Regions from separate parts of the Sphingomonas pollutisoli genome, predicted to be linked through region 3. Evidence: riboswitches for the same ligand, from Rfam matches in the RefSeq annotation. Region 3 holds a riboswitch; each other region holds the start of a gene.
The links. A riboswitch is a leader RNA that binds a small molecule or an ion and turns the genes downstream of it on or off. The one in region 3 is predicted to bind fluoride.

Region 1 (3,274 bases), on a different contig from region 3:
GTGGCGGCAATCGCGGTCGCACCGATGATCGCTTCGCGTCGTGACAAAAGCATAGCAAGTCTCCCTTGCTGCCTCTTTGCAAGATTTAATGACGATTTAAAGATGGCAACTGCCAGCATGGGCAGGCCGAGATGTCATCATGCCGGCTGTCTTACACCGGCGGTGCTTCTCTGGGCGCGTAGCGACTTACTGACGAGCTTTGCATTGACTGTCTCAGCCGTCTCGTACCGTAGCTGCGTCGAGATGCGGAAAGCAGCCGCATGTCCGCTTAAGCGGGGCCGTCTCAGGACGACGAGGTCTTCGACTTGAGCGGGAATAAGGGGGCGGGCGCCTGCTTGGCTGGCGCTCCCGATGGCGTCGCTGCGGGCCTTACCGTCCAAACCTCGTCCCAGTCGCCCGGGTTCTTCATGGCGTTTTTCATCACCATATATTGCGCATCGACCGCAGTAAGGGTCGGTGTGGGCTGGTCCGCAATCCACCCGATCAGGTCATGCAGACGCTCCAGCAGCCCTGAAAGGCCTTTCCGTGAGCCGCTACGACGCTGCAGTTTCTGCTCTGCGGCCAGAATGGTCTCGGCGCTGATCGCATTGCCCGCCGCCCTGGGGCCGGCATCGCAGAGTCGATCAAGGAGCTCGATCGCCTTGCCCCAATACCAGTCGCCCTTGTTATCGGGTGCCGCTCGCGCGCAGGTGATCAGCAAATCGCTGGCCAGGCGCGAGACCTGATCGAACTCCTGGGGACGAACAGATCCCAACAGCCTGTCCATTAACGGGGCCGAAGCCGCGCTCGTGACAAACGGCTGGGCGGAAAACGCATAGATGCGCTCCCACGTCGACTCGGGAAGCCAAGCACGATCGCGATCGCGCCGAAGCTGAGGTACGATCTCCTGTGCGAAACACGAGCGAACTATCTCGGCTCGCAAATTGTCGCATTGATCGTTCGTGCCGACGATCCGCGGCGCGAAGATTTTGAGCTGCTGTCGCTTATTGTCCGGCAGGCTGTCATTCAGTCGGACGGCGAAAGTCCGGATGAATGGTGATGCGGTCCTCGGATCATCCCTGTGTCGTTCTCCCGCCAACAAGGCGACGAACGTCATAACGCAAAGGCGGTTCGATCGTGGATCGCCACGGCCGGGGATCAATTCGACGCGCTCGAAAAGGCGCTCCAGGGATTGTGAGGTGGGAATCGCCGGCTGGGCTGCTTGCACGACATCAATCTCCTACCGCTTTTCTTACTTCGCAGTAGGAGTCATCAGCCGCGGCGAGCGCGGCGGTTATGGGGGACTCCATCCCCAACCTCGACATGATACTCGGCTTGCCCCTTGTGGGTCAACAGACATCCACAAGGCGCTTCAATCCATGAGATCTTCGAGCAAGAACAGCCGCGCGTTTGATGCAGAATTGCCACACCGCACCTCTTTTCGCTGCGATGCAGCAAAAAGTTCGATTTTGGTCCGCCTCGACGATTGACGGGTGTCACGCTCTTCTGCATATGCCCGCTCTGGCAATGGATTTCTGCCGGGCTCACCTGAGCCGAACCGCCCATCCGGGCTGATGATTCCTACCGTTTGCGGCAACGCAATATGCGGGGGAATCGTGCGCGCTTCGTTTTCGAATCTATTTCACCAGTTCAATCTGGCTGCCTTCATCCGGACGCAGCATGACCATGCTGTCTCGGTTGCGCGCTGGACGATCGTCCTCGTTCCGATGGCGATCGCCGTTGGCTCGCTGTGCGCGGCGTTCCTCTGGAGCCTCGATGTCGCGACACGGACGCGCTTTGCGCACCCTTGGCTGCTGTTCCTCCTCCCGGTCGGCGGATTTGCCATCGGCATGTTGTACCATTGGATGGGCAAGAGCGTCGAAGGTGGCAACAATCTCATCGTGGACCAGATCCACGAGCCTGGCGGCGGCGTCCCGTTGCGGATGGCACCCCTGATCTTCGTCGGCACTGTCGCGACGCATCTCTTTGGCGGTTCGGCAGGTCGAGAGGGCACGGCCGTTCAACTCGGAGGCAGCCTGGCCAGCGCCGCTGGTCGCTTCTTCCGTCTCGATGAGTCGGGAGTCCGCATCATCCTGATGGCTGGCATCGCCGCCGGCTTCGGTGCCGTGTTCGGCACACCGCTCGCCGGTGCCGTATTTGCGCTGGAGGTTCTGGCTGTCGGAAGAATCGAATACCCTGCGCTCGTACCGTGCCTCGTAGCAGGTATCGTCGGCGACTGGACCTGCCATCAGTTGGGCATCCACCACGGCGCCTATCACATCGATTATGTATCGGGCAGCGGCGGCTCGTTGATGACGGAGCCTCTCCTGCTGGCCAAGGCCGCACTCGCCGGCATCGCGTTCGGACTGGCGAGCCTCGTCTTTGCCGAAGCGAACCACAATCTCGGCGCCTTTTTCAAGCGGCTGTTCCCGTTCGGACCGCTTCGTCCTTTCGTTGGCGGTCTGCTCATCATCGGCCTGGTCTATGCGCTCGGCACTCGAGACTATCTCGGGCTCGGTGTGTCGGCACCCCCGGGAGTGCCGACGATCGCAGGCTTCTTCTCAGCGCCGGTCGATCACTGGAGCTGGCTCCTCAAGATGGTGTTTACAGTCGTCACGCTCAGCGCCGGCTTCAAAGGCGGCGAGGTCACGCCGCTCTTCTTCATCGGTGCCGCACTGGGGAACGCTTTGGGTGGTTTGCTCGGCGCTCCTATCGACCTCTTCGCGGGGATTGGCTTCGTCGCGGTCTTCGCCGGCGCCACCAACACGCCGCTCGCCTGCACCATCATGGGCATCGAGTTGTTCGGCGCCACCAACGCCGTTCCAATCGCGGTCGCGTGCTTCGTGTCTTATCTCTGCTCCGGACACAGCGGAATCTATCTCTCCCAGCGCATCGCAGTGCCCAAACACGACAAGGGTTTTGTCGTCCCTGATTCAACGCTTCGTGACGCGAGAGCCGCGCGGTCGGCGCTCACCCTTGCACAATTCCTTCCTTTGTCCCCCCTTCTCAGCAATGAAAGCGAAAGTGAACACATGTCTTACCCTCATGAAGTAACTCCCGCCGAGATCGGCATGATCCGGATTTACATGAAGCCATCCGACAAAGTGGCGAGGGCAGGGGCGCGTTCACTCTGGTCGGCAAAGCCGCTGTACCGGGTCTTGGTCGCGACCGCCAAGGACGACGGCATCATGAATGCCGTCGCGCACCACACGCACTATGGCTATAGCAACCATGGCCCGGTCCGCCAGAACGGCGCCGAAATCGCCGATCCGCATCTGACCATGTGCGTCGAACT
Region 2 (3,274 bases), on a different contig from region 3:
GTCGGCGGCATCCTGCTCGCCGACAGCCCGGCCCCGGGCGAGCGGCAGCGCAGCTTCGCCGACTTTCTCGCCGGCCCGGTCGACATCGCGACGGGCGTCGTCAGCGGCCGCGAGGCGATGGCGCAGATCATCTTTCTGCCTGCGGCGATGCTGCTGCTCGCCACCGTCGGCGGGGTGATCGCCGCTCTCTCGCGCTGATCGATCGTCCCAGCCGATCGGAACGACAGGCAGCGATCGTTGGAATGCCGCCCGACCGGGGGCCAAGGTGTCACTCGAAAGGAATTGTGATGACTTCGCTAGCGCTTACCCAGGACGAGACGCGCCCCGCCATGACAGGGATCGGAGGTGTGCTGCCGGGTCTGCTGCTGTGCGTCGGCGTGACACTCACGGCTTATGCCTTACAGTCAGCGGAACAGGCATTGTTTGGCCGCGCATGGCTCGAGGCGCTGGTGCTCGCGATCCTAATCGGCACCGCGATCCGCACCGCCTGGACGCCAGCCGCCAGATGGTTTCCGGGGATCGATTTCAGCGCCAAGCTACTGCTCGAGATCGCGGTGGTGCTGCTCGGCGCGTCGGTCAGCGCGGCGACGATCCTCGCGGCCGGGCCGGCCTTGCTGATCGGCATCGTCGGCATCGTCGCGACCGCGATCCTGGTCAGCTTCACACTCGGCCGCTTTCTCGGCCTGTCCAAGCGGCTGGCGATCCTCGTCGCGTGCGGCAATTCGATCTGCGGCAATTCCGCGATCGCCGCGATCGCGCCGGTGATCGGCGCCGACGGCGACGACGTCGCCTCGTCGATCGCTTTCACCGCGGTGCTCGGCGTCGCCGTGGTGCTGGGCTTGCCGCTGCTCGGCGTCCTGATGGGGCTGAGCGGGATCGCCTATGGCGCGCTTGCCGGCCTCACCGTCTATGCCGTGCCGCAGGTCATTGCCGCCGCCGCGCCGCTCGGCGCGCAGGCGGTGCAGATGGGCACGCTCGTCAAGCTGGTCCGCGTGCTGATGCTGGGGCCGGTATGTCTCGTTTTGTCGCTCGTCGCGCCCAAATTGCGCGAGGAATACGACGAATTGGCACCGCACGTCACCGCGGGCGATCGGCCCAAGGCGGGGCGTCCGCCGATCCACCACCTCGTGCCGTGGTTCATCATCGGCTTCCTGGCGCTGGTCGGGCTGCGTTCGGCGGACCTCGTGCCCCACGCCGCGATCGCGCCGATCGGCGAAGCGGCAACGGTGTTGACGGTCGTTTCGATGGCCGCGCTCGGGCTGGGCGTCGACGTGCGCACCGTCGCCAAGGCGGGCGGTCGCGTCACCGCTGCGGTGATCCTGTCGCTGGTCGCGCTCGGGGGTATCAGCCTGGCGCTGATCACCGTCCTCGGCATGACGCGCTAGATCCCGGATGCTGCGTCGAAAGCGACCGCGTGAGGAGAATGCGGCTTCCAGTCACGCCGAGCTTGGGGCGGGAACTCAAGGCTTCCGGTCGTTCTCTTCCTCACGCCGCTTCTGGCGCTCGTGCTCCTCGAGTTCTTCCATCTCGGCGACTTCCGGATCGACCGGGGCCTGCTCGTCAGGTTTGTCGGACATTTTATTCCTTGCCTTCCAGGGAGCGACCGTAACGATCCGCTACGCCAACCGACGTGCGAGCAGAAGCATTGTTCCGAGTGCGGCGATCGACAGCACGAAACTGCCCACCGTGTAGAGCAGCGTGAGAACCAGATTGCCTCGATCCCACAGCGTCACCGTATCGAGCGCGAACGTCGACCAGGTCGTGAAACCGCCGAGAAGCCCCGTCGTCAGGAAAAGCCGCAGATCGGCGTCGCCGGAAACTCGGAACGCGAACAGGCCGACCAGCAATCCCATCGTCGCGGCGCCGACGACGTTCACGAACATCGTCCCATACGGAAAATCCGGGCCGAGCAGCCTCAGCGCCGCCAAGCCTGCCAGATGTCGTAGCGCCCCGCCGATCCCGGCGCCGAGGAACACGATGATGACCGACCGCATGGCCTACCTCCAATATAATGTGAGATAGGAGTCATCAGCCCAAAACGGGCGGTTCGGCGAAGCCAGGCAGATTCCATTGCCGCTGTCGGCATGTCGCGAAAACCTGGGAGACGTCAAGCATCCATGATCCGGTGGGCGCGTGATTCGACGGGCAACGAGCCGTTACACGTGACCCTCCCCGGTATGGCCGTGTGCGACTTTCATCATCGCGTCATGATCCTCGGGCGCAGTGGCGACGGCTGCCTTATACGCAGCGGGCGTCATACCCGGCATCTTCTGGAGGAACGCGACCATGTCCCAGATCAGCGCATCGGGATGGGTCTTACCCCAGGCGGGCATGGCGGTGAGTTTGACCCCGTGCTTGATCACCCAGAATTGCTGCGCCGGCGTCAGGTCGGTGCCCTTCGCCAGTTCGGGCGCTTGCGGGTAGAGTCCTCGCGAAATCTCGGTCCGCTCGGCGCCGGGGGCGAGGTGACAGCCCTGGCACATCTCACCGTAGAGCCCGGCGCCCGCTGACACATGCGCCGGGCTTTCAAGATCGGCGGGCACGGTAATGCCCCGCGCATGCGCCGCGATCGATCGATCGCGCAGCCCTTCGAGCATCGTGTAGACCGGGCGCGAGTGCGGCGCATCGGCGCCGATGTTGTAGATGCCAGAATAGATGAAGACAGCGATCAGCAGCACGACGACGATCGTGGCGATCGCGACGAACGGGCCGCTTGGCAGATGATGGCGAAGGGGCTTGCGCGAGTCGGCCATGAACGATCTCCTCTAGAACCAGGTGCGGATGCCGAACACGAGGCTCGTCATGTGCGGGCTCTCACCGTCGGCGCGGGCATAATCGGCGGTGCGACCGACCTTTGCTTCGTAGGAAATACCGACATAGGGCGCGAACTGGCGGCTGATCTCGTAGCGCAGTCGCAGGCCCAGCTCGGCGGTGGAAAGGCCGACGCCGATCCGGTTCTTAGGCACATTTTGCGCCGCGAAATTGATCTCGACGCGCGGTTGCAACACTAAACGCTGCGTGATCTGCTCGTCATACCAGCCCTCGGCCCGGCCGAGCACGTCGCCCTTGGTCGACAGGAACAATGCCGCCTCGGTGTCGAACTCGTACGGCGTCAGGCCTTCGATGCCGATCGTCGCATAGGTCTGCGTCGGTGTCGGCTGGAAATCGTGGCGGATGCCCGCCTGGAGATCGAAATACGGCCCGATCGCGCGACTGTAGAGCGCTTGCACCTCGGCCGCGTCGACACCCTTGCCGAACGTGCCGTCGCCCTCCG
Region 3 (3,274 bases):
ATCCAAGCCAGCCCCGTGGTCCTTGCGTCCGATCGAATGGACGAGCGCAACGCCAGTATCGTCGAGCAACCGATTGATCGCGCCAAAATAGTCGTCGAAATGATCCTTGCCGACATGCTCGAACATGCCAACCGAGACAATTCGATCGAAACGCCCTTCTAACATGCGATAGTCCGCCAGCTCGAAGTGCACCCGATCCGCAAGGCCTTCGACGTCCGCTCTGGCGCGCGCTACACGCAATTGCTCGCTCGAAAGAGTGATGCCAGTCACCTGGACGTCCGCCAGCCGGGCGAGCGATATAGCGAGCCCACCCCAACCGCATCCGATGTCGAGAATTTTCGCGCCGGGCTGCAGATCGAGCTTGGCGGCGATATGGGCTTTCTTGGCAACCTGGGCCGCCTGCAGGCTCATGCCCGGCTCCGCGAAATAGGCGCAGCTATATTGGAGATCGGTGTCGAGAAAGAGCCGGTAGAAGGACTCCGACAGGTCGTAATGATGCTCGACGTTGCGGCGCGCTCGCGCCAGCGAATTGGTCATCGTCGAAATCCGCGCGATCAGGTCACGCGCCCATGCGAGCGCGCCCGGTGTCGGCTTTCGGCCGAGATTGTGCCCGATCAGCGACATGAAGCCTGCGAGCGTGCCACTCTCGACTTCAAGTTCGCCATCCATGTAGGTCTGCCCGAGCTGATACTCCGGATCGAGCGCGAGGCGCGCCGCCGTCCCGCGACCCTTGAGACGGATTGCGATATCCAGCTCCGGGGTTTCCGCCGGCACCGCCCCGACCGTGAACGGCGTATCGTCGCCAACCTGCACGGTCAGGCGCCCGATATGGATCATGTTCCTGACGAGCTCAGAAAGCATCGTGTCCTCCCTCCCGAACGATCAAGACGGAACAGCTCGCCTGATGGGTCATGCGGTCCGATCTCCGCCCGAAGATCCGCTCCCACAGGTCGACATGCTCGGTCGCGCCGATGACCAGGAGATCCGCGCCCTGCTCGAAGGCGAACTGGACAATGCGCTCCACCGGGTGGCCGGCAAAGACATGGATTGCGATCTTCACACCCCTGCGCTGCGCGACGCGTTCGGCGATCGTCTTGCGACGCTGGATGCGCCGCCGCTCGGCCGCGTCATGCTCGACCGCTTCGGCGATCAAGCCCGGATTGGGGAAGGATTCGGCGACCAGGATCACGTCGAGCGTCGCCTCGGCCAGCCGGGCAAGATCGATCGCGGCGCGCAGCGCGCTCAGCGAATTCTCCGAACCATCATTGGCGTGGACGATGCGGCGGAACATGGCAGACCTCTTCCTTCCAGCGCCTTTCAACTCGCGATGTCGAGTTGGATGCCGATGAGTGTCAGCACGGCCCCGCTGATCATGACGGCGGGCGTCCAGAAGAGGACGGAACCGTGGAAGCTCTTGGCGAGCAGCGCGCCAAGAATGCCGAGCAAGGCGATGTCCGCGACCGGGCCAACCCAGCGCGGGCCAGGCAGCCAGATGCACAGCAGCAGCGACACGGTCGCCCCGACCAGTCCGCAGACTGCGGCGATCAAAGCGCCGCTGAGCGCCTCGGCGACGGCGCGCCGGCCGAGCCGCGACGTTGCCAGCTTGCCATGCGAGGTCAGATTGAGTTCCCGCTCGGCGCGCGTCAGCTCGGCCCGTTCCTCGGCATAGTGCGCCATGAAGAACACGAAGACCGTCGTCAGCGCCGTTGCCGCCCCGACACGCGCTACCAGGGACAGGTCCGCGCCACCGTCCTTGAGCAGACGTCCCGCCGCGAGCGTCAAAGCGTTGAGAATGCCGTCGACCAGGCCGGCGACGACGTCCAGCCGATTGCGGGGGCTGAGAAGCCGGACCGGCCATGTCATCGCGCACGGGGTACATAGTCGATGATCCGGTCGCCGGCCACCAGCTCATCGAGGCTGTGGACGACGGCTCCGCTGCTTTCGATCGCGCGGACGAGCGCATCATAGTCGATCTGCTCGCCCTCGATCGTGATGCTTGTGCCCATCGTCTCCTGGTCCACCTCCGTCACGGTGATGTTGAAGGCGCGGACACCTGCGCTGTTGTGAATGGCTGCGCCGATCTCGATCAGCGTCGGCACCTTCAATGCCTTATCGACGTCGAGCACGACCCGCCTGATGTTGAGGCCGATACCGTCGCTCATGCTCGGCCGCCTGATTGCGGTCGCCGTTCGTTCGGCGCGGACCAGAGAGAACGCATTCCCAGCCATCTCCAACACGCGGCGGTGCCGCCTTGCGTGTGTCGGGAAACAGGCCGACGGAATCGGTCTGGGCAGCGGAGACACACATCCACCGCGTTCAACGCGGTAGGGGTCATCGGCCGTTCGGCGGTTATGGGGGACTCCATCCCCATTAGCGATGTGAATGGGGCAGCTATCGCTCCGAAGGAGCGTGCCCCGATACGAAAACTCTTGTGATCGAGCCTAGACCAGCACTTTCCTCCTGTCGACCATCCGTTGATATCTGATATCGGTTAATGAACATTCGACAATTCCTCCATGTTCCCGACGTCCTTCTATAAGAGGCTGAGCGCGAGGATAATCACCAGCAGCGCGCCGATGAAAGCGAGATAGAGGTTGAGGCTCCCGGACTGGAGTCGTCGCGCCGCGCTTGCGATACCGACCGTGCCCATGACCAGGGGACCGAACAGTCGCTTTGCGAATAGCGGCGCGACCGCATGCCGATAAGTGAGCCGCCGCACGAAATAGGGCTGTCCATTGGTCTCGCGCTGCGTCGACGTCTGCGGCCGATAGATCAGGCTGTAGAAGGTTCGCATCGCGTTCGAGAAGCTCAATGCGGTCGTCGCCGCCCGAGCCGGATCGGGCGCCAGGCCGCCATACCAGACGGCGCTCCGGCGAACCCGGAACCTGCTGGTCACGAAGAGGAGGAGCAGTGGTAAGATAGCGAGCAGCGGCATCGCGATGGCGAGCATCGTCGGCGAGATGAACGCGAAACTGTGATCCGGCCCGATCGGCCCCCCAGTCGCGGGCACCAGCACCCAGCCGACCACCATGCTGCCGATCACGCCGGGCGCGAAATGCGCCTCCACGCCATCATCGAGCGCCATGATCCACCACGGCATGCCGATCGCCAGCACGAGGAGGCCCAGACCGAGCGCAAGCACCGCTCCGCTGGTTCGACCGGCGACGCGGTTGCCCGACATCGATGCGGGCCTCGCGCCGAGAAGACCGATCCCGAACAGCTTGACGAAGGTCGCAAGAGCAACCGCCGCCGTGAGGGCGAGCCCCGCGCCGGC

Region 1: linked by a shared signal. The riboswitch ahead of PX554_RS24970 (hypothetical protein) and the one ahead of PX554_RS20640 (DUF211 domain-containing protein) in region 3 are both predicted to bind fluoride.
Region 2: linked by a shared signal. The riboswitch ahead of crcB (fluoride efflux transporter CrcB) and the one ahead of PX554_RS20640 (DUF211 domain-containing protein) in region 3 are both predicted to bind fluoride.

The regions. Positions count from the first base shown of each region.
Region 1 is NZ_JARFNJ010000022.1:155-3,428, reverse strand. Features, by position in the region: gene PX554_RS24975 (purple acid phosphatase family protein) at 1-53, opposite strand, end outside; gene PX554_RS24970 (hypothetical protein) at 284-1,207, opposite strand; fluoride riboswitch at 1,236-1,302, opposite strand; fluoride riboswitch at 1,494-1,570, shown strand; gene PX554_RS24965 (DUF190 domain-containing protein) at 1,596-3,274, shown strand, end outside.
Region 2 is NZ_JARFNJ010000021.1:20,736-24,009, forward strand. Features, by position in the region: gene PX554_RS24875 (hypothetical protein) at 1-198, shown strand, start outside; gene PX554_RS24880 (YeiH family protein) at 288-1,385, shown strand; gene crcB (fluoride efflux transporter CrcB) at 1,617-1,994, opposite strand; fluoride riboswitch at 2,013-2,084, opposite strand; gene PX554_RS24890 (c-type cytochrome) at 2,157-2,753, opposite strand; gene PX554_RS24895 (copper resistance protein B) at 2,766-3,274, opposite strand, start outside.
Region 3 is NZ_JARFNJ010000011.1:49,879-53,152, forward strand. Features, by position in the region: gene PX554_RS20625 (SAM-dependent methyltransferase) at 1-861, opposite strand, end outside; gene PX554_RS20630 (universal stress protein) at 851-1,291, opposite strand; gene PX554_RS20635 (hypothetical protein) at 1,318-1,863, opposite strand; gene PX554_RS20640 (DUF211 domain-containing protein) at 1,860-2,162, opposite strand; fluoride riboswitch at 2,319-2,378, opposite strand; gene PX554_RS20645 (proton-conducting transporter transmembrane domain-containing protein) at 2,534-3,274, opposite strand, start outside.